3 regions of the Thermoleptolyngbya sp. C42_A2020_037 genome follow, and region 2 is predicted to be linked to each of the others. Evidence: riboswitches for the same ligand, from Rfam matches in the RefSeq annotation. Region 2 holds a riboswitch; each other region holds the start of a gene.
What was found. Region 2 has a riboswitch for cobalamin ahead of IGS16_RS04740 (sirohydrochlorin chelatase). Riboswitches for the same ligand answer to the same signal wherever they lie in the genome.

Region 1: another riboswitch for cobalamin. It lies ahead of IGS16_RS02295 (FAD-binding oxidoreductase); the one in region 2 lies ahead of IGS16_RS04740 (sirohydrochlorin chelatase).
Region 3: another riboswitch for cobalamin. It lies ahead of IGS16_RS20365 (HupE/UreJ family protein); the one in region 2 lies ahead of IGS16_RS04740 (sirohydrochlorin chelatase).

The regions. Positions count from the first base shown of each region.
Region 1 covers NZ_JACYLP010000008.1:18,394-26,173, reverse strand. The annotation lists gene IGS16_RS02305 (efflux RND transporter periplasmic adaptor subunit) at 1-468, shown strand, start outside; gene IGS16_RS02300 (efflux RND transporter permease subunit) at 624-4,139, shown strand; cobalamin riboswitch at 4,299-4,459, shown strand; gene IGS16_RS02295 (FAD-binding oxidoreductase) at 4,488-5,255, shown strand; gene lepB (signal peptidase I) at 5,285-6,004, shown strand; gene IGS16_RS02285 (hypothetical protein) at 6,065-6,409, opposite strand; gene IGS16_RS02280 (hypothetical protein) at 6,609-6,797, opposite strand; gene IGS16_RS02275 (aspartoacylase) at 7,335-7,780, shown strand, end outside.
Region 2 covers NZ_JACYLP010000016.1:19,079-26,858, reverse strand. The annotation lists gene IGS16_RS04765 (hypothetical protein) at 1-27, shown strand, start outside; gene IGS16_RS04760 (CHAT domain-containing protein) at 91-2,088, shown strand; gene IGS16_RS04755 (DUF1818 family protein) at 2,197-2,562, shown strand; partial or broken gene cysC (adenylyl-sulfate kinase) at 2,549-3,115, opposite strand; gene IGS16_RS04745 (ion transporter) at 3,211-4,050, opposite strand; cobalamin riboswitch at 4,198-4,368, shown strand; gene IGS16_RS04740 (sirohydrochlorin chelatase) at 4,486-5,670, shown strand; gene sipA (regulatory protein SipA) at 5,685-5,939, shown strand; gene IGS16_RS04730 (PhnD/SsuA/transferrin family substrate-binding protein) at 6,173-7,057, shown strand; gene IGS16_RS04725 (ATP-binding protein) at 7,307-7,780, shown strand, end outside.
Region 3 covers NZ_JACYLP010000056.1:148,835-156,614, reverse strand. The annotation lists gene IGS16_RS20370 (Gfo/Idh/MocA family oxidoreductase) at 172-1,281, shown strand; cobalamin riboswitch at 1,423-1,559, shown strand; gene IGS16_RS20365 (HupE/UreJ family protein) at 1,583-2,284, shown strand; gene IGS16_RS20360 (DUF1350 family protein) at 2,387-3,208, shown strand; gene IGS16_RS20355 (hypothetical protein) at 3,384-4,121, shown strand; gene IGS16_RS20350 (DUF1049 domain-containing protein) at 4,203-4,448, shown strand; gene IGS16_RS20345 (hypothetical protein) at 4,510-5,586, opposite strand; gene IGS16_RS20340 (hypothetical protein) at 5,721-6,713, opposite strand; gene IGS16_RS20335 (Npun_F0813 family protein) at 6,954-7,625, opposite strand.

The sequences.
Region 1 (7,780 bases), on a different contig from region 2:
TCAGAACTTGACCTGGGGCAACTCCGGGTCGGTCAGGCTGTTGAAGTCCGACTGGATGCCTTTCCCGATGAACCCTTTGCAGGGCGCGTCAGCCGCATTTCGCCCGCCGCCGACCCCAGTTCTCGACTCGTCCCCGTTGAGGTGGTGATTCCCAACTCCGGCGGCCGCCGACTGGGGAGCGGTCTGCTGGCGCGAGTGCAGTTTCAGACGGGGCAAGCTGGCCGCGTGGTGATTCCCGAAGAAGCGCTAGAAGCAGGCGGCCCGGGCAACGACTCGGTGCTGTTTGTGGTGGAAGGCGAGGGTGACGAAGCAAAAGTCGCTGCTCGTCCTGTACAGGTGGGCGATCGCGCAAACGGTCGCATCGAAATCCTCTCCGGCCTCCAGCCCGGTGAATCCTTCGTCCTCCGCAGCAGCCGCCCCCTAGAAGACGGACAGCCCGTGCGGTTGAGCATTCTGTCTGAAGGTTGAAGGGAGGGACGGAAAAAACGAAGAACGAAAAACGAAGAACGAAGAACGGAACTTCTTCTCTCTTCGTTCTTCTCTCTTCGTTCTTCTCTCTTCGTTTTTCTCTCTTCCCTCACTCCACCCCCCCACACTCTCCCCCTCCCCCCCTCTCTATACCCATGACCTCCCTCAGCACCCTCTCCATCCGCCGCCACATCGGCACGCTCATGCTTACCCTGACGGCCATCGTCCTGGGAGTTTTCTTCTTGGTGCGGCTGCCGGTGGATTTGCTACCGTCGATTACCTATCCGCGCATTGGGGTGCGGGTGGATGCGCCGGGGGTTGCGCCAGAAGTGGCGGTAGACGAGATTACACGACCGCTGGAGCAGGCATTTTCGGCCACCGATGGCGTGCAGCAAATCTATTCCCAAACGCGGGAGGGGCAGGTCAGCGTAGACCTCTACTTTCGTCCTGGGGGCAATATCGATCGCGCCTTAAATGACGCAACGGCTTCCTTCAACCGCGCCCGCAGCCGATTGCCCAACACGATTCAAGAGCCGCGAATTTTTAAGTTTGACCCGTCCCAGCTTCCAGTGTATGAGTTTGCGCTGACATCCGATTCGCTCCAGTCGGTTGATCTGCGCGTGTTTGCCGACGAAGAACTGGCGAGGGAACTGTCGGTGGTGCCGGGGGTGGCCAGTGTGGATGTGTCGGGCGGCGTGCGCGAAGAGGTGCAGGTCAATGTAGACATCAATCGTCTGCAAGCGCTAGGTGTGGGCTTGACCGATCTGCTCAACGCGCTGCGGGGGCGCAATCAGGATGTATCGGGCGGTCGCTTGCGAGGCGGGGAAGAGGAGGTGCTGATCCGCACCGTCGGACGGTTCCAGTCGGCAGAGGACCTGCGGAACCTGTCGCTGCCCGTGAACGGGGCCAGCAGCGCGTCTGGCGGCGAGGCATCGACCAGCAGTTTTCCAGAAGCGCGGCGCGTCTACCTGCGAGATGTGGCGCAGGTGGTGGATGGCACTGAGGAACAGCGGATTTTTGTGACGCTGAACGGCGACCCGGCGGTCAAGGTCAGCATTCAAAAGCAGCCCGATGCCAATACGGTGTCGGTGGTAGAAGGCGTGAAGCAGCGGCTGGCAGAACTGGAGCAAGCGGGACTCTTCCCAACGGGCATGGCGGTTCGCACGACGCTGGACGAGTCGCGGTTTATTCGCAACTCGATTTCCAACGTGGCCATGTCGGGACTAATCGGGGCGCTGCTGGCGGCGATCGCTGTCCTCCTGTTTCTAGGCTCACTCCGCCAAACCCTGATCATCGTATTCGCCATTCCTCTGGCCACGCTGATTGCGATTTTGCTCATGGGCACCTTCGGGCTGACGCTAAACGTGTTTAGCCTGGGCGGATTGGCGCTGGGCGTGGGCATTGTGGTGGACAACTCCATCGTGATGCTGGAGAGCATTGTGCAGGGCGTAGAGACTGCCAAGCGTCGCCGCGCCGTAAACAGCATTGAGACTGCTGAATACTCCACGACCGAGGATGTGGAAATACCGGATGAATCGAACAGCGGCGGGCATGATTACGGTTACGGCAATGGACATAGCAACGGTCACGATTCCAGCAATAGACATGGTAATGGAAATGGCAATGGCAACAGGAATGGACGCGGAAAGAGCAACGGGAATGGGAATGGCAACGGGATTTATGCCAGCCGTGGACACGACTATGACCCCAGCAGCGATGCTGAAAATGTGACCCGTGGACGCACAGGCAAACGGGTCAGCGCGACGGCATTTCTCCTGCGGCAAGCGGAACTGGCCAGCCAGCAGCTAGAATCGGCGCTGGTCGCGTCTACAACCACCAACCTGGTGTCTGTGTTGCCCTTTTTGCTGATTGGCGGTTTCTTTTCGTTGTTATTTAGCCAGTTGATTCTCACCATTAGCTTTGCGGTGGCAGCTTCGCTGATCGTGGCGCTGACGGTGGTGCCCATGCTGACCTCGCGGCTGCTGGCGGTGCGCTGGTCGAGTCGGGTGGGCGATTCGGCTCCGCTGCGGGCGTTTCGAGCGCGGCTGGCAGATGCGACCCATACCTATGTGCGGGGGCTATCGTGGGTGCTGCGGCATCGGCTGGTGGTGATTGGGCTGGCGATCGCCCTGTTTGGCGGTACGAGCTTCTGGATGGCGGGTCAGCTTCCGCAGGAGATTTTGCCCCGCATCAACACGGGCCAGGCCCGGCTCAACGCCCAGTTTGCCCCCGGCACCTCTCTAGCAGACAACCGCCGGGTGATGGAACTGACCGACCAGATTTTGCTGCAACAGCCCGAAGTGGAGTATCTCTTTTCCACCGCAGGCGGGTCGCTGTTTGGCACAAACACCAACGCCAACCCCCTGCGCGGCTCCAGCACCATTACCCTGAAGCCAGGAACCAATGTGGCTGAGTTCACGGAGCGGATGACCGCCGAACTGAATCGGCTGAACTTGGTGGGAACGCGCCTGCGGCTGAGTCCAGAATCGGTGCGCGGGCTGATTGTGAATAACTCGCCCGTGCGCGGGGCCGATGTAGATATCCTGCTCCAGGGGAGTGACACCCGTGCCCTACAGCAGGCAGGGCGCGAAGTGCTGGCGGCGCTCGATTCGCAGGCCAGGCAGGCCCGCTATCGCCCCGATGCAGATCAGGCGCAGCCCGAAATCCAGGTGCGCCCAGACTGGGAGCGGGCTTCGCAGTTGGGACTTTCCACCGAAGACATTGGCGACACGATTCAGACCGCCATTACGGGATCAGTGCCCACGCAGCTTCAGCGGGGCGATCGCCTGGTAGATATCCGCGTGCAGCTTGCCGACAATGCCATCCAGCGCCCGGCCCAGCTTGCCCAACTGCCTGTCTTTACGAGCGGCAGACAGCTTGTGCGGTTGGCCGACGTGGCGCGGATCGAGGCTGGCGAAGCGCCCGGAGAAATTCAGCGGATCAACCAGCGGCAGATCTTTCAAATCGTAGGCAACCTGGTGGATGGCGCAAACCTCAGCGATGCAATCGCCGAGTCGGACGCGATCCTGGCGGGATTGACGCTGCCCGAAGGCGTGAGCCGCCTGCCTAGCGCCAGTGCCCAAAGCGCCCAGGAAGTGCGTTCATCCCTGATTCTGCTGGGGGGGCTGGCCGCCTTTCTGGTGTTTGTGGTGATGGCGGTGCAATATAACTCGCTGGTCGATCCGCTGGTGATCATGCTGACGGTTCCCCTGGCGCTGGCAGGCGGCATTTTCGGTCTGTTCCTGACCCAAACGGCGATCGGCGCGACGGTGATCGTGGGCGCGGTGCTGCTGGTGGGCATTGTGGTCAACAACGCCATTATTTTGGTAGAACTGGCGAATCAAATCCGCGAAGAGCAAGGCCTAGACCACCGCAGCGCCATGCTGCAAGCCGCGCCGCAGCGCCTCCAGCCCATCCTGATGACTACCATTACCACCGTGCTGGGGATGTTTCCGCTGGCGCTGGGCATTGGCGAAGGGTCAGAATTCCTGCGGCCGCTAGGCATTGTCGTGTTTTCGGGTCTGTCGCTGGCGACGCTGCTGACGCTGTTCATCATTCCCAGCTTCTACACGCTGCTGCATGAAGTGCCCTGGGCCAAAGGCGCAAAGCTGGGCGCCAAGCGGCTGCGGCAACTCAGCGGCTCGACTCGCAAGCAGCCGCTGACCAAGTAGGCAGGGACGCCAGCCCAGCCCCCGGTTTGCCAGGGTTGCAACGATCCGTAATTTTCCGTAATTTTCAGCTTGCGACGACCTGACCCAATCCGAGCTACAATTTCGGGACGAATTCGGGTTGTCTGGAGGATCAGTCCAGACAGCAGATGTTTGCTATGCAAGGGGCGATCGCCCTGCGGTTTTGCCAACTTTGTGGGGAAAGTCCGGTGCAAATCCGGCGCTGTGCCGCAACTGTGAATGAGGGGTTTGAGCCGTGCCAGAGCGCATCGTGCAAAACCCGCCTCAAAGTCAGAATGCCCGCCCGATGTTGTCCATTGCGATGCCCGCGATGCACGGGTCGAGGTGAGAATGCACAATTTAGAACGGCGACAGCCTCTTTTGTCGGAGGTTAGTGCGCCTGGGGTTCGTTCGGCGATCGCCCCGCCGCCGACTCCCCTTCCGGCCATGGATTGCGTCGGTACGGTGCTGTCATCGATCGCCCTTACGCCAACGATTCAGGCCATTCGCCTATACCTAGATCAGCCAGATTTTCGGTTTTGGCCTGGGCAGTCAGTGTGGCCCCGGTTTCAGCGAGATGGCAAGCAGTTCAGCAAGATTTACTCCATCGCGTCGTCGCCGTCGCGTTGTCCAGAAGTCGAACTGTGCGTGTCGCGGGTGGGCTGGAGTTCTGCCTATTTGCAAGATTTACCCATCGGCGGGGCGATCGCCCTGCGCGGGCCCTACGGCTTGATGACGCTAGCGCACATTCCCGATCGGCCGCGCCTGTATATTGCCGAGGGTTCGGGCATTGCCCCGCTAAAAAGCCAGATCGACTGGCTGCGAGAGCAGGGCTTTGATCGGCCCGTGTGGCTGGTGCAGGCGAACCCAGAAACGCCAGACTGCCTGCCGTATGAGGCGGATTGGCGATCGCTCCAGCAGCAGTGGCCGCTGTTTCACTATTTGCCGACGCAGCCCGACCAGATCGGTCAAACCCTGGCACAGTCGGGCATCGACCTGACAGCGGTGGATGTAGACATTTGCGCGGTGGGCGATCGCCCGGCCCAGCTTCAGGACGTAGCGGTGCTGCTGGGGGCTAAACTAGACCAGGTACGCTCCGAATCGTTTTACGCCTTTTAACTACTCTTTTTAGCCGCCTGCGTTTTCCCATGACGACTCCGCCCGGTGACACGCCTGCATCAAACGCCTCGCTGCCCAACGCCATCGAACCCAGCCCAACGGTTGCGTCTCCAGAGCCGCCCGAAGCCCTGGCGGGCGATCGCGCCAATGAGCCACCTCAGCGCAGCGCTGGCTTCTGGAAGACCCAGCGAGAAAACGGACTGGTGCTGGCGATCGCCCTTGCGCTGGCGCTCGTGATTCGGCTATTCGTAGCGGAGCCGAGGTATATCCCATCGGATTCGATGGTGCCGACGCTGCAAGTGGGCGATCGCCTAGTGGTCGAAAAAGTGTCCTATCGGCTGCATCCTCCGGCGCAGGGCGACATCGTGGTCTTCGACCCACCGACCCAGCTTCAGCAGTTGGGCTACACGACCGATCAGGCGTTCATCAAGCGGGTGATTGGTCAACCCGGACAAACGGTGCAGGTTCACCTGGGCAAAGTCTGGATCGACGGAAAACCCCTGACGGAACCCTATATTGCCGAACCCCCCAACTATGAAATGCGTGCCGTAACGGTGCCGCCGGGCCACGTCTTTGTCATGGGCGACAACCGCAACAACAGCAACGACTCCCACGTTTGGGGCTTTCTGCCTGTTAAAAACATCATCGGTCGAGCCATCTTCCGCTTCTATCCGATCGCTCGCTTTGGCAAGATAGAAGCGAAAGATCCTGGCATATCTGTCCTTGCTCCAGCCGCACTAAACGAATAGGGAAGCGCCCCGTCATCGGCAGCACTTCCCACCTTCGCTCAGCAAGCCTTTTGGCTGAATTTAGATCACGCCAACGCCTTTGCTGCGATTGTCGCCATCTTCGGTCAACTTGCCGTCTTCATCGGTGTCGTTAATTTCGGCGAGTTCGGCGGCGCGGGCGGCTTCTTCTGCCTCTTCCTTCGCCTTCAGGTCGCCCGGCACCTCGTAATACATTTCGGGTTCAACGGCGAAATTATTCACCAGGCCCTCGTTGTCTACCGTATAGCCCGCAGCCGTATCGATGTCGCCTTCAGCGGTCGGGGTTTGCTTGTAGTTCTCGCCTTCGCGCTCTTTGCGGGCGGCAGTTTCAGCGGGGATAATCCCGCGATCATAGGTGTCCCGTTCGACTCGTTCGTTCGTTGACATGGAATTATCCTCCAATAGATTTGCAAGCAATCTTGAGGGAAGGGTTTTGGGGGCGATCGCCCTCTTTTCAAAAATCCCTACAAGAACTCAAAGAAAATTCAAAGAAAACGCGCAGAAATCCAAAAACTTCAAACTGAAGCCCAGCCTTTAGCCCAGTTCTTGTTAATCGCCCCAATCATTTTCTCAATCCAAACCTGAATTAAACGTGTGGATTCGGATCGACTTCGGGCACAATATCAGGACGCTCCTTATCTTCCCAACCCGTCGGACGGCGAGAGTTGTACCAGGCGATAGAACCCAGACCTGCCGCAGCCAGAAAGCCAACCACAAATACCGCAGCCAGAGACACGCCCGCACCTTCTTGGGCAGCAGAAACCGCAGGTTCCACTAAAAACAAAGCATTAAAACTCAGCACGTTTAGCACCTCAACTCAGAGATTATTGGCGCGAGATTGAGATACATTGGCGACCCAAACATTGCCCTTTCAACTATTAATTTGGTAATTTGGGGCAGCGTGATAACCTTTAATCGCTGTTTCAATCTTGCTGTATCACAGCATAAATTGATGCGATGTGATTGGTATCTCCCACAGGGAGTGTTGGGCGATCGCCCTTGGTTATAGGTTTGAGACGGGCTTTTCTATCTACAGGAATATAAAGCACTCGTTTCCTGAGGGTGGGTGCATAGCCTCTTGGGCGATCGCCATAGGTAGCGACATCAAGGCATTATAACTGCGGCAACCCCCAGGCTTCTCGCGCTATTCTGGCCTCATCTCGATTTAAGAGAAAAGGAATGCAGTTGAAAGGTTTCTGATGAGCTGCGCCTGCGAAACACGATTCAACCCCGAAATTTCCATCGCAGGCGGGTAAGTCCTGTCGGAGATGAATAAGACACTAAGGCAAGCTATAGAGATAGCTATAGAAATATGGATAGGATTCGGCGAGTACTGCTGGTCGGCGGCACACATGGCAACGAGTTGACGGGAATTTACCTGATCCGGAGATTTCAATACGCTCCCCAACTCATCTCGCGCCCCAGTTTCGAGACGATGACGCTGCTGAGCAATCTGGAGGCGATCGCCGCTGGGGTGCGCTATGTCGATCAGGATATGAACCGATGCTGCGATCGCGCCCATTTGGAACTACCAGACCCCGTCGATTATGAAATCCGTCGGGCGCAAGAAATCAACCGCCGCTTTGGGCCATCCGGCTCCACACCTGCCGATGTCATTCTCGATATCCACAGCACCACGTCGAACATGGGGATGACGCTAATCTTGGATGATCACCACCCGTTTAAACTGAGACTGGCAGCAGCCCTCAGCGCCCAACAGCCCGACCTGCGGATTTACAGTTCGGCCGACTCAGGGCG
Region 2 (7,780 bases):
CGCCACGTCGAAACCTTCCTGATTTGAGCCTTTCCAAACCCCCCTTAGCTCCCAATCCCCAACCCCTACGCCTACTCCGGAGGCATAGCCATGACGAAACTCGTTCTGCTAAGACTAGACGGCGATCTGGCATCGGGCGTGCAGGTCGGTCTGGAAGTGGGCGAAGACGGCAAGCAGCCAGAGCTAGAGTCGTCCGGTCGGCTGCCGCCCCAGCCCCGCCTGCTGGAATACTTCAACTACTGGCGGTATTGCTATCGTCAGTTGCCCATGCCGACGCGCCTGCGCCCCAAACAGGTGTCTTATACCAGTTCGGTTTGGTCGTGCATCCGAGCTTGCCAGACGGCGGCCAACTATCTCCAGCGGGCAATGTCGAACTGGCTGGCGGCAAGGGAATTTCGCCCCATCAAAGAGGATTTGCTCTGCGAACTCAAGCGCAACGACACCGTGCGCGTGCTAGTCCATACCCGCGACCCGCTGCTGGCGCAGTTGCCCTGGCACTTGTGGGACTTTTTTGAGCGCTATCCCAATACGGAACTGGCCTTTAGCTCGCCTGCTGCCCAGCGCACTCGTCCGGTGCTGGCTGTGCCGCCCAGCGGTCGGGTGCGGATTTTGGCAATTTTGGGCAACAGCATCGGGATTGATGTCGCCACCGACCGCGCCCTGCTAGAGCAATTGCCCCTGGCGGAGGTGAAGTTTCTAGTGGAACCGTCGCGCCAGGATATTAGCGGTCGCCTGTTTGAGCAAACCTGGGACATTCTCTTTTTTGCTGGGCATAGCGAAAGCGTTGAGGGGGCGGGCGCGAAGGGGGGCGATCGCGGGCGAATTTTTATCAATCAGACCGACAGTTTGGCGATCGCCGACTTTCGGGCCAGCCTCGACAAAGCCGTGCAGCGCGGCCTGAAGCTGGCAATTTTGAACTCTTGCAACGGGCTGGGCTTGGCGCAAGATCTGCGACAGCTTCACATCCCCCAGCTCATCGTCATGCGCGAACCCGTTCCAGATCGCATCGCCCAGGAATTTCTGAAATACTTCCTCAGCGCCTTTTGTCGCGGCACTCCGCTGTATCTGTCAGTGCGGGAGGCCCGCCAGCGTCTAGCAGAACTGGAGCGCGATTTTCCCTGCGCCAGTTGGTTGCCTGTGATTTTTCAAAATCGAGCCGAGATGCCGCCAAGTTGGGCAGATCTGCTAGGCGAGAAAGGGATGGCGCTGCAAGCCACCTCGTTGGGGCAGCGGTTTGGGAACCCTGCCGAATCCACGCTGACCAGCCTGGACTCCCGGCATAATCTGGCGCGAGAGGGGCGATATGGAGATCAGGAGCATCCCTTCCGAGAACCCGTACAAGCGGCTCCTGACGGGCGATCGCCCCTCGCCGTGGCCCCGCCCGAAACCTATCTCCTCCCCCTTGCCGAGGCTTTCTCCCATCCTCGACAGATTTCCCCAGAGGAAACTTTATGGGATGCTTCTATTCCGGGTTCCACTCCTGGGAATTCTGAATGGAGAACTCCGAGTTCTACCCATTTGGATGCTCTACCGCCATCAACCACCGCCATGCCAAACCTAAGCCAACCCGCCGCCCAGCCCGACCAACCCACGCCGCCTGCTGTTCCATTCCCTGCCCCCGCGCCCCAGCCAGCAGCGGTTCCCACGCCTGCGGTACCGACTGCGACCGCGCCGACTGTACCACCTATGCCACCTGCGCCGACCGCGCCGACCGCGCCGACCGTGCCGACTGCGCCAGAGCGCACCAGTCCCGAATATAGCGCCCCCACCACTGACCCCAATTCCGCCGAAGCCAAGCCTGCTCCTGGGATTGAGGCAACCCCTGCCCCACTCACCTGGCTGCCAGAAGAAGTTTTGCCCATCACCGACCTGCTGGGCGTGGGCCCTGCCAGCGACCAAGGCGTTGTGAAAGAAGCCATTTACCCCGGCTATACGGGCTGGGTCATGCACGAGGGAACTCGCTGGAAAGCGTGCCTGGATTTGCCCTGGCGGCAGCTTCATCTCCCGGTCAATACGCCCGTGCGCGTGCTGGGGCGGCTCGACGGCACGAATATTTTGGTGGTTGAGCCGATCCGAATGGCGGAATAAGCGGAGCGACGAACGAAGGTGTGAGAAGCCCCGCAGACGCTTGACTGGCTATCTAAAATCGCAAATCCAAAATCGCAAATCCAAAATCCAAAATCGATATTACTCCCAATGCCTCGTACCCTCAAACGCGGCCCCGGCTGGCAAATCGGCTGGGACGAAGACGCGCCCGAATTTGCTGGACTCGTCGGCGGCGACGATTGGGCGCTGGAGCTAACCGCAGCGGAACTGGAGGATTTTTGTCGGCTGGCGGGGCAACTGGCGGAAACCATGAGCCAGATGGGGGCAGAACTAATGGAAGAGGAGCGTATTGCCTGTGAACTGGAGAGCGATCGCCTCTGGCTAGAGGTCGAAGGGTTTCCCCAGTCCTACAGTCTGCGGATGATCCTGCTGACGGGCCGCCGCGCCGAGGTGGGATGGAACGCAGCGGCCGTGCCAGGACTGATTCAAGCAGCCCAGACGCTTACGATTTTTTGAGCGAGGCGGCGGGTTGTCCAGACAGGTAGCCCTGCTGCTTCAGGAAATTCAGCACCTTGGCGGCGCTCTCTTCTAGGGTTTCCTGGTCAGTGCGGCATTCTACTTCAGGATTTAGCGGCGCTTCGTAGGGGTCGTCGATGCCTGTGAACTGCTTGATTTCGCCCGCCCGCGCTTTTTTGTAGAGGCCCTTCACGTCGCGCTCTTCGCACACGCTGAGCGGTGCATTGACGTATACTTCCACAAAATCTCCGATGCGATCGCGCATTTCATCGCGCACGTTCCGATAGGGCGAAATCGCCGACACTAGCACAATTACGCCATTGCGGCTGAGCAGATGCGCCACAAAGCCAATGCGGCGGATGTTTTCGTCTCGGTCTTCCTTGCTAAAGCCTAGCCCCTTGGTGAGATGCTGGCGCACAATGTCGCCGTCCAGCACTTCTACCGCCAAGCCGCGATCGCGCAATTCCTTTTCCACCGCCATGCGAATCGTCGTCTTGCCCGCGCCGCTCAGCCCGGTAAACCAAACTGTGACCCCTCGCTGCTGCATTGCTGTTTGCTCCTCACGATAGAACTAGCGCACCCCTGGGCCCGCTGACGAGTGCAAGCCCAGAGCGCTCTGGAAAACCAGAAATAAAACTGCACCCTAGTCTACTTGATCACGTTCTCCACTTGAGTTGGATTTGTATCACTCTCACCCAAAAAAATCTCTGGCTTCGCAGGCAGCCGCGTCCCGCAGTTTTTGCAAAACAGGGCATCCTGGTCATGCACCGACAGGTCGCAATTCAGGCATTGCACAGCGACACGGGTGCCCGTTTTAACCAACTGCTTGATCAAATCGCCCAACTGCCAGGGAATGAACAAAATTCCGGTCAACAGCATCAAAATGGTGAGCGATCGCCCGCCATCGGTAATCGGCACCACATCGCCCAAGCCCGCCGTGGAAATGGTCGAAATCGAGAAGTAAATCGCGTCAAAAAACGTGTTGAATTGCTCCGGGTTGACCGGATGTTCGACCTGATAGATCAGCCCAGAATAGACAAACACGATCGAAAATAGCGTGAACAAAATGCGGGCAAAAATGGCGCTGTCTTCCGTCGTGACATAGCCAAACACCGTCCGCCCTTCAAAAAATCGCGCCAGCCGCAAAATCCGAAACCAGCGGAAAATGCGGATAAACCGAATATCCACTGCGCCCAAGAAAAATGGCAAAATCGCCATCAAATCAATCAGCCCAAAGAGACTGAATACAAACTTGAGCCGATCTTCTGCACACCACAGCCGCAGCAAATATTCCAGCGAAAACAGCAGCAGCAGTGCTAGATCCAGCGCCCCCAAAACCGTCCGCCACTCCTCCGACAGCGGATAGGTCTGCGCGACAAAAATCGCCACCGACAGCAGCACCAGCCCGGTAATCAGCAGGTTGAGCGCCTTTCCGGTAGGCGTGTCGATATCTTCGAGGTAAAAGGCGATGCGCTTGCGAAAGGACATTGGGAAAACGCAATTGAAAACGCACTAAAAAACGCAATTGAAAACGCAATCCGGGGAAGGACGCGATCCCGCGATCCTCTTATTATCCCCTCATTCCCAATCTGGGACACATCCCAATCCCCCTCTCCCCCATTCCACGATTCCCCGCCTGGGGTAAGATGGCTAGGCACATGTGAACAGCCGCAGGGTGGGAAAGTCCGGTGAGAGTCCGGCGCTGTGCCGCAGCTGTGATGGGAGTCTGAGCATATTGAATTGGTTAGACATTGATCAAACCAAAACTCCCCAGCCAGAACGCCAGCCTGCTGTTTTTTCACTCTAGCTCCCGCGTCGCACGGGAATGGAGTTTTGATTTTTATGACCCTTTCTATTGACCCCGTTTCTTCAAAGTCCAATTTACCCATTGCTGGGAACCCTGAGCCGTTAGCGCAGCCGCTGATGTATCCTCTGGAGCCAGAGCAGCAGGCGATCGCCCTCGGAAATTCGTTCCAGCTCGATCTTCCCCCGCTACCGATGCAGCGCCCGGTGCTGCTGGTGGGCCACGGCAGCCGCGATGCCGATGGTCGCCAGGGCTTGCTAGATTTTGCGGCGGCGTATCAAGCGCTAGACACCTCGCGTCCAGTCGTGCCCTGCTTTTTGGAACTGACAGAGCCGTCGATTCAGCAGGGCGTAGACGAGTGCGTTGCCAGGGGCTATACCGACCTGTCGGTGCTGCCTGTGCTGCTATTTGCGGCGCGACACAACAAGTTCGACGTGACCAATGAACTGGATCGCGCCCGCCAGCGCCATCCCCAGGTCACGTTTCACTATGGGCGGCACTTTGGCATTACGCCAGGAATTCTGGATCTGTGGCGATCGCGCCTCGCAGAACTCGACCAGCCGCAGTGGAATCCCCAGGGCATTGCGCGGGAAGACACGGTGCTGCTGTTTGTGGGGCGCGGGGCCAGCGATCCCGATGCCAACGGCGATGTCTATAAAATGGCGCGAATTCTCTGGGAAGGCAGCGGCTATCGCACCGTCGAAACCTGCTTTATCGGCATTACCCATCCCCGGCTAGAAGAGGGCTTCCGCCGCGCCCGCCTGTATCAGCCCAGGCGGATTATCGTGCTGCCCTACTTTTTGTTTACGGGCGTGCTGGTTAAGAAAATTGCCACGATCACAGCCCAACAGCAGTCCCAGTTTCCCGACATTTCAATGGTCTGCCTGCCAGAGATGGGGCTGCATAGGACGCTGTTTTCTGTATTGCGCGATCGCGAAATCGAAACGCAGCTTGGGCAGGTGCAGATGAATTGCGAAATGTGCAAGTTTCGTCTGGTAGCTGTGGGCAATGGCGCAGTCCACGGGCATGAACACGCACACACACACGGGCACGATCATGAACACGCACACGCACACGGGCACGATCATGGACATGCACACGGACACGCGCATGAACATACTCAAAATCATGCTCAAAATCATGCACATAGACACAGCCATCCGCAGGATCACACGCATGACCATGAACCCAGCCACGCCCACGGGCATCCCCACAGCCATACGCATGGGCATCATCATGGCGAAATGATTGATCCCTATGCGGAACCGAGCCAGTATCATGAAAAAATCTGGCAAGTTCCCTGAACGAGGGTGAAGCAATGGCAGAACTGGATGGAACAGAGGAGAAGGTGTTTCAGGTGGGCGATCGGGTGCGGGCGATCGCCCTGCCAGCCTACCTCAAAACCGCAGAACCCATGCCCATGCTGCGTCCACCCGACCTGATTAAGGTTGGAGAAGAAGGCATTGTACTAGATCGCCGCCCCGGTGGCTATTGGGGCGTTCGGTTTGGGCGCGGCGCGTTTTTGCTGGAAAGCCAGTATCTCGAAAAGGTCGTGGAATCAGGAAGTCTGTAACGATACCTGTGGCTTTCCAAAATAAGCAGACCTTACGCACTTGCGATAGGTTTTCTGGATTTTGAACGATTTCTCGCGAGCGCCGCCCGCGAGAAATCGTTTAACTGCGTACATCCTAACAAAGCATAAGATTAAATAAGTTTAGTAAATCCTGTTTATATTTTGGTGACTTTTTATGTTGGACGGGAACTCTAGGCTAAGTTCCGCCAATCTAGCATAGTCCCCAAAATGCCATGAAACGACGCAATTTCCTATGGTATTCCAGTCTCTTTATTGCTGGCTGTAGTGCAACCTCCACGGCTTCGCGTGTATCCACTGTCAAGTTACCTAAGAAAATTAGATTCGCAATTACGGATGTTCAGGGAATCGATGAATTAAAGGAAAAGTACGATCCGTTTCGGGCGGCTTTAGAAGACGTTTTAGAAACTTCCGTTGAGTTTTTTCCTATGGATGATTTGCTCACGGCCGCCTCTGCATTGCAAACCAATCAGCTGGATTTGGTTTGGGCCGGCCCATCTGAATATGTCACCATCCATGCCCGCACTCAAGCCACACCACTGGTCAGCTTGATTCGCTCCAACTATTACGCCGTTCTGGTGGTTCGTGCCAATAGTGGGATTCAATCCTTGGCGGATCTGAAGGGAAAAACCGTTGATATGTGGAAAGTTGGCTCTACAGCCTCCCATCTGGCTGGAACGAAAATGCTAATGGATGCGGGGCTAACGCCTCAAGTAGATTACAAAGCGGTCATGACTGGGGAAAATGACCTGCAATCGCTACGGCTTGGGGAAGTGGATGCCTGTGTTAGGGGAAATCCTCGATATAGAGCTGCGCTAAAAGCGCTTAATGCCTCTGAGCAAGATTATCCAATCGTCGCGCGAGGTGAACTGCTGCCTGGTGATGTGTTTGTTTTAAGCAGCGCGTTTAGCTCGGCGGTCGGAGCAGAGATTCAGGCTCGTATGCTGCGGGAACAAAACAAACTGCTTCAGGGAATTCGCTCGGTGGAAAGTTTGGCAGTCCGCTTTCCAGAAGACAGTCAGTTCTCCGTAGCAAATGATGCGGACTACGACATGATTCGAGAAGCCTATCGCGCTATTGGACAGGACAAATTCCTCTAATTGTTTTGCTTTTCTAATTCTCTATTTCTAGTTCTTCAATTGTTTTAGGTCGCTAATGGTTTTGTTTCCCTAAGTAGGTAGCCCTAAATAGTCAGAACAGTCAGAATAGTCAGAATTTTTCGTCAGAGCTTTTCGTTGGATGGGTTGGCGATGGCGGAACCCTTTCTGTCAAAGAACTTGAGCGTCTTTAGTATGCGCGATTTGGGATGTATTGGCTCTTGATTGTTTTAAGATTGGACGCTTATCAGTATGGCTTTTATTACAAAGATAGGTGCGGGTGTGGATGCTTGGCTGGATTCTCGCCAAAGTATTTCCAAGAAGATTGGCTATGGCTATGGCGTGGCGATTAGTATTGCTGCGTTAGGGGCGTTGCTGGGGTTGGCGGTAGGCAGTCATTCACAGCAGAAAGCACAAGAAGCCCTAGAGGTTGCTGAGATTCAGCAAGACAAGCTGAATAAGCTGTCGCTGCTATCGCTATCTCTCCAATCCCATCCCCAACGCTTGCTGGTAGTGCTGCAAGAGCCAATCTGGTTTCAGTATGAGATGAGTAAGTTTACGAATGATTTTAATCAGGCTAAGGCCCTGCTGGCAGAATTAGATTCGTTTATTAACCTGGACACTTCCCAGGAAAATTTGGATATAGAAACGTTAGAAACAATAGCTCAAAGCTACGATTCCACCATTGAGGGCTACCGCCAGCATATTGCTGCACTGTGGAAGCGG
Region 3 (7,780 bases), on a different contig from region 2:
CAAAGCCGAAAAAAGTGGGTTGGTAGTGGTTATCGCTCCACAACATGAACCTGAAACGGGTTGAGGGCTGCGAGTTTGCAAGTGAGCGGCTAAATTGGCGGAAAAGAGGCGTGCAGGCTGGATGAATGCCTTAACCAGTCCCGAAAATCAGAACAAATGTGAGTAAAAAATGTGAGCAAAGTAGACGCAGCGCAGGATTCACCGTCGGTGGGCATTGTGATTTTGGGGCTAGGGCGGTGGGGAATGCATCTGCTGCGAAATTTTTTGGCGCTGCCGGGGGTGCGGGTGGTGGCGATCGCCGATCCCAGCACCACCCGCCTGCAAACTGCGGTGACCCAGCTTGGGCTAGCACATCGCACGCCCGCCGTTCTTGCCCTCACAGATTGGGCAGCCGCGCTCGCACTGGACGGGGTAGATGCCGTGGCGATCGCCACACCCGCCAGCACCCATGCAGCACTCCTGCGAACTGCGCTAAACCGGGGGCTACACGGATTCGTAGAAAAGCCGCTGACGCTCTGCGCCGCCGAGGGGCGGGAACTGTGCCAACTGGCAGCGGAGCAGGGGCGACGGCTAGTGGTAGATCACACCTATTTGTTTCACCCAGCCGTGCAAGCAGGGCGATCGCTCGTTCAGCAAGGGCAGCTTGGGCAGTTGCGCTACGGCAGCAGCAGCCGGACGCACCTTGGTCCGGTGCGCTCGGATGTCGATGTGCTGTGGGATCTGGCAACTCACGACATTGCCATTTTTAACCACTGGCTGGGAGAGCGACCCGTGCAGGTGCAGGCCTGGGGCACGGTCTGGTTGCAGCCCGCGCTAACCCCACAGCTTGGGGCGATCGCCCAGGAAACACACCAGGCAAAAACGGCAGTACAGGCAGGATTGTCGGATCTAGTCTGGGCGCGGTTGTTTTATCCCAGCAGGTTTCAGGCGATGCTCCAGGTGTGCTGGCTCAATCCCGACCGACAGCGGCGGTTGAGCGTGGTGGGCGATCGCGCCTCACTGATTTTTGACGAAATGGCGACCGATTTGCTAATGCTGCAAACTGGAGCGCTGGTGCTGCGAGACGGGCAATTTTTTCCCACCACCCAGGAGCGACGGGCGATCGCCGTTTCCCGCGAAGAACCCCTGCGCCGCGCCTGCGAACATTTTGTGGACTGTGTGCGGGGCGATCGCCCCTCCGGTCTGTCGTCAGGCGAAGTCGGTGTAGGCCTGATCACAATCCTCGAAGCCCTTTCCCGGTCGATGAACCAGCAAGGGGTGATCGTTCCGGTTACCGACTGAATTTGAAATTTTGGATCGGCGATTTTGGATAGGCGATTTTGGATAGCTGTAAAGCGCCCGGTTCCTTGAACATTCGTGACTCTGCGCGTTTGCTCCTGCAAACGGTGCTATGATTTCAGTCGCTCATCGGCTCTCAAAGGGGAACAGCCTTTGGAGATTGGCGATCGCGCCGATTGGGGAAAGTGCAGTGCAAGTCTGCCGCTGTCCCGCAACTGTGAAGTTGGGCAAGACACCCCGCCCGACCAGTCAGGATGCCCGCCGATGCGCCCTTTTGCCAATTTAGACTCTGCGAGGTACAGACATGAAGGCAAGCATCACCAGAACCCGGAAATTCCCGAAATCGTCCAGAGCACGCGATCGGCGAACCGTCCCGGCCAGCAAACCTAGCGCGGGCTGGCGCAGCGGCGCACTGCTCCTGCTGGCAGGGATGGCGCTCTGTGCTGAACCAGCCCTGGCGCACCACGCCCTGGGAAGCGAAACGCCCAAAACCTTTTTGGAAGGGTTTTTGTCTGGCTTGGCCCATCCTGTGATTGGACTGGATCACTTTGCGTTTGTGGTGGCGATTGGGCTACTGGCAGCAAAGCAGGGCTGGGGACTGCTGTTTCCTATCAGCTTTTTGCTGGCAGCGCTGGGCGGCACGACCCTACACCTGAATCTAGTCGATTTGCCCGCCGTTGAAATTGCCATCGCGGGGTCGGTGTTGATCATTGGGCTGCTGCTAGGGCTGCGAAAGACGCTGCCACTGGGCGGGGCGATCGCCTTTGGAATTTTGGCAGGCTTATTCCACGGCTATGCCTACGGTGAATCCATTGTCGGGGCAACGCCGTCGCCCCTGACCGCCTATCTACTAGGTTTCACGCTGATTCAGGCGGCGATCGCCTTTGGAGTGTGGTGGCTGGGCGATCGCCTGCTGCGCCGCACCACCGAACGAGCCAAAGCGCTGACCCTGCCTGGACTGGCGATCGCAGGTGTGGGGCTGGTGTTTTTGTTGCAGGCTATTTGAGCTAGATGGGGGATAGAGAGATGGAGTGACTGATCCCTTTCCTATCCCCCCACCCGCTGCCACATCGTCTACCATGAGAGAGAGCTTCACCCTTCTTTACCTATGGAATGGCGAGAACTGGGCGGAAATTGGCTAGTGGTGCCAGAAAGCCCGACAGCGATGATTCATTTTTTGGGCGGGGCGTTTGTGGCGGCAGCTCCGCAGGTCACCTATCGCTCGCTGCTAGAGCATCTAGCAGAGCAGGGCTATGCTGTCGTTGCCACGCCCTTTGTCAACACGTTTGACCATGAGGCGATCGCCCGCCAAGTATTGCGGTCATTCCTCCGGGCTGAGGAATATTTGCTAGAGCGCGTGTTTCGTCGCAGCTACGTGCCGCTCTACGGTGTCGGCCACAGCATGGGCTGCAAGCTGCATCTGCTGATCGGCAGCCGCTCGTCGCAAGAGCGAGCCGGCAATATTTTCCTGTCGTTTAACAATTACCCAGCGCGGCGATCGATTCCATTTCTGGATCAAATGTCGCAGTTTTCGACCCAGTTTTCTTCCCAGATTCCGCCCCAGTTTGCGCCGCTGCTGAATGTGGAATTTACGCCATCGCCGACAGAAACCTACACGCTGATCGAGCGGCAGTATCAGGTGCGGCGCAATCTGCTGATTCGCTTTGCGATGGATGATATCGACCAGACGCGATCGCTCTCGGACGTTCTCACCCGCCGTTTTCCAGACATGACCACGCTGCACACGCTGGGCGGCAACCACCTAACGCCAATGGGTCAAGATTTGAAATGGCAGCCCGGTGAAACCTTTACGCCGCTGGATGCCCTCGGACAGTTTATGCAGCAAGGGCTAAACCGAGATTTCATTCAGCTCAAGCGCACCATCACGCGATGGCTGAATCCGGTTGCTGCCTTCAATTTGCCCAGATAGCCCGTACCGCCAGATTAGGCAAAGTTAGGGCAAAATCGAGACGGCCTGCTAAAACAGGTGTAGCAATCTGTGTCGGGTGATTGCGTCTTCTGCCACAACCGGGAGCCGACGCTCTGGCACAAGCGCTATGCTGAGGTCGTCACGGAGTTGGCGTGGGATTCAGAAGGAGAAAGCAATGGGTCGGTTGATGAAACAATCCACAAGACAACTGCTGCTGGGGAGCCTGCTGCTGGGCGGACTGGCGGGGCTGGTCGGATGCAACGATGCCCAGCCGCCTTCGTCCTCTCCTGGCGCGTCGCCGACGGCTGGCCCAGGGTCGCCTGCGCCTTCTTCCCCTGCGCCCAGCCCGACGGCTTCTGCTCCAGAACCAACCGATCCGTCGCTGTTTGTGATTTCAGCCGAGGGTATCGGCCCGGCAAAACTGGGCATGACGCTGGGAGAACTAAAGCAAGCGCTGCCCAATGCCACCTTTGAAGTGCGATCGCCCTTTATTGTCGATTTCGACGCGATCGCCGTGTCCCAGAACGGCAAGCCACAGTTTTATGTGCTGTACCTGGCGGGCGAGAGCTTTGGCGATGATGACGTGGTGCAGGGCGTGCTGACCGATAACCCCAGCTACCGCACCGATCGCGGCGTGGGCCCCGGTACGGCGATCGCCCAGGCAGAGCAGATCTATGGCGATGCCACGCTATCCTACAACACGCAAAACGAATCGCGGGAATATGTCCGGTTTGCCCAGCATCCCGCCACCAACCTGTCCTTTGGCACGGGCAATGGCAGCAGCGAAACAGCAGGCATTTATCCCTCGCCCACAGCGGAATACAACGAAACGCAGCAGTTTCGAGAAGATGCGACCATCCAGTCGGTGCTGGTCATCTGCCTGAATGAGGCCTGCACGCCTGCTTCACCCTGAGCCAGCTTTGGGGTTTGCTTTTGGATTTTGGGTTTTGGATTTTAGATTGCTCAGCCTTCGGTCTTTTGCCTGCTCGCCACTATGCTAAATGTTCTGGTTTCCTCGATTGTTGCGCTGTGGGTGAGTGCGATCGCCCTGCTGTCGGTGCAAAACGCGACCCCTGTCGAACTGCGCTTTTTAACTGGCAGGACGGTGCCGATTCCCATCGGGCTGATGCTGGGGTTTAGCGCGTCGGCAGGGATGCTGGGCGCGGCGCTGGTCCTACCGGGCGATCGCGCTTCCAGTGCCCGCAGCCTAGACGAGGGCGATCCGTTTGAGGACGAATAGCTTTCGCTAAGTAGCAGAACACCGGGCGATCGCCCAGACATCCCCCTGGCTAGGCAGAAGCCTAGAGTGAATACACCCGCCCATCAATCAGCAGCCGAGTAATGCCCTTTGCCTGCAAATGGGGACTGGCCTTCAAAAACACCTGACCGTCGGGAATCTTGACCACGCGCTGCATTCGCCGCACATAGCGCTTGGCCACCCGATGATTATCAAACACAGGCAGGGTGCGCTCCTCTTCCTGGTCGTCGGGAATCAGCCCCAGCCCCGCAAAGTCCTTGAGCGGCCGAGTCACCAAATCCGACGTGCGATCGACCACTAGATAGCAAGACTTGGGCAGTTTGGCTTCCGAGAGCGGCGCAATATGCAGCGGCATGTTGCTGTGCAGTCCACCCGTCAGGTCGTCTAGCTCAACGGCTGCGTCAAGCAAGGAGCCGTCATCGTCATCGTCCAGATCGTCATCCAGATCGTCGTCGAGGTCGTCTGTCAGGTCTTCATCATCTAGCTCGTCGTCATCTTCTTCGTCTATATCCGTGAAAACGCCTTCATGCTTCAAAATGTCGCGCTCAACTGCCTCTAGCTCAGCGACGACAGGTTCCGAAGAATCCTCCCCCCCAAGCTCAGCGTCCGCAGCGAAGGCCGTTTCAACAGAGGCGATCGCCCCATCTTCATCAATCCGCTTCTTTTTAGCCAGTTTGGGCGGCGCAACCGTGGATGGTTTGCTGGGTTCGGGGGGAACGCTTCCTGAACGGCGGCGCTGGCGGCGACCATCGCGGCGTGCGGAGTCCGGCTCGGCTATGTCCATCTCGTCCGCATCCGGCTCCACGGCTTGGGGCACGGCGCTAAACACGTGTGGCTGGGGAGGCTGCGGATCTTCTTCTGATTTCAGGGTCTCTGCCGCTTCTACAGCGGTGGATACGTCGGCGGCGTTCTCAACTTCAGACTTGCTGCTGCCTGCGGTTCGCTTTTTCTGAATCAGCGCGTCATATTCGGCTTCCGACAGGCTTTGCTTCAGAATGCGGCTAATTGTAGAGGTACTGACGCTGAATTGCTGAGCCAGGGATGTGGTGGTTTCGTCTGACTGGCGATACAGTGCCAGAATTTTTTGCTTGTCAGAATCGGTCAGTTTTGTAGGAGGCATGCCGCGTTAACCACTCGCCCCACCGGGGAGCACTGAAGAAAAAACCTGATTGATCGTAACTCAGAATTGTCTGACCCTTGCACGTAACAGTACAAGGGTAACTAAAATTCAATGTCTGCGATCAAACAAAACACTCAGGCGCGGCGACGACTACCCCGACGAGAGCGGCTCGACAGGTCGTATTCTAGCGCAGCACCAATAGCAAACAGGCAGGCGCTAAAAATCCAGAACACTTCGAGCAAGCCGCCCGTTTGATAGCCCTCGACGTAGCGGGTGGCGTAGAGGAACCACATATCTGCAACGTAAAAGCAGATTGCAGCGGCGGCAATGAAGCGCCAGGACAGCGAGAATCGCCCGCCCCAAAACGCCAGCAGCAGCGCCATCGCAGCCATCAGCAGAATGATATCTCCAGCCACATAGGCGATCGCAAAGGTATCCGAGAACGGCGATAGGGTTTCTTCGAGCGCCACCGCCCAACCGGGGACTCTGGAGGTTGCAGCAGCGGCGGCCGGGGCAGGCTCGGCAGGCACAGGGGTAGCCGCTGGAGCCGCTGGAGCCGCGTCGGGCGCAGTCTGGGCGATCGCCGGAGGATCAATCCAGACCGCCGCCGAAGCAGCCGCACTTGCCCCGTTGTAGATAAACCAGGCAATCACAACCCCCAAAACCCCTACGCCTATCACCGCTAGCCACTGCCAGATTGCCAGGTTCAGCTTGCGCGAAGACACCGCCAAAAACATACCCGCGCCCACCAGCAAATACATCAGCAGGAAAAACAGGTCGGCGGGAGACGCATCCGGTTCCTTGCCCCAGCCAATTTCCCACTGTCCAAGAATCAAATTGCCGATAAAAAAAGACAGCATTCCCAGCCCAATCAGCAGCCAAACCGTGCGCCCGCTCACGATCAGCGGACTGCGCCAGTTGCGAAAACAGAGAATCGACGCTCCCAAAAAGGCAATATTTTCCAAAAAATAGGTCGTAATGCCATACCACTCTGGGCGACCCTGCCCCGGCAGCGGTACGCTAAACAGCAAGAAAAACAGCAGGGAAAACACCGCCCACAGGATAGCGATGATGACAATGGTCTGCACTGGGATGGCCGAGGAAGAGCCAGGGGTTTTCTTAGCCACAGAATCACTCCTTAACTGGAGGGCACAGGAAGATGCGGGTTGAGAATAGCCAAATTAAAACAGAATTTTTCACAGTTTTGACGCTCAATGGCAACTTTATTAAGAAGCCGCAGGGTAAAAAGCTGCACTAGACCACAATGCAAGGCGACGAGTCTGACTGATCGAGCGATCGCCCTCAATGAATAATCGCGGAATAATCGCGAGGAAGGATCGCGAAGAATGCTTGCGAATACCTGCCAGCTATTGCCAGTCTTTTCCAGAGGGGGACTGCTTGAGCCAGTTTAGGAACTGCGTGCGATCGCCCTCAGACATATCCTGAAGCGCATCCAGCACCCGCCCTGTAAAGCTAGTATTCCCAAAATGCTCCTTACCCAAGCGCAGCAACTCCAGCAGCAGCGTATTCAGATGATGCTCTTGCCAGGGGGGCACCTGGAGCGATGCCAGCGGATCGACCGTCAGAAGCTGGTTAATCGCATCCGGCGACTCGGCTTGAGGAAACCGCCACTGCTGAAATACGCTGGAAATTTCTTTCTGAAACATGCCAGCTTGCCGTCCCCCCAGCAGATCTTCGATATCGATGTAGACCGCCTGGAGCAGCAGCAGCGCCGCCTGAATCAGGGCTGGAGACGTGCTATCCGTTGCCACCTGGTCGCCACTGTCCGCCGCAAGCTGATCCAGTCGCACCTTGCCCCACACGCTGTAGCGCTCCGGCTCCTCCAGCAACACGCAGGCTTTGCCTCGGTTATCCGTCAAATCCCGCCAAAACGCCTTTGCGTCTTCCTCCTGAGCCGCGTTAAACACACTGATCAGCCGAAAGGACTGTCCCTGGTAATGCAGAACAGGAATCTGTTGATCTTTTTTGGGGTGTTGAACGCTCGTAATTTCAACATCCTGCCGCTTTAAGATAAACATGATTTGGCCGGTTGACTCCTGTCAGGGCGGGGGTGTTGGAAAACCGCCGTTCGATGGGCGATACACACTGGATTGGTCTAAGTGTACACCTGATACCGGATTCGTTTAGCGCTGGGCACTGAGACGAACCTGGTTTTGGACAAAACGCTTAGACG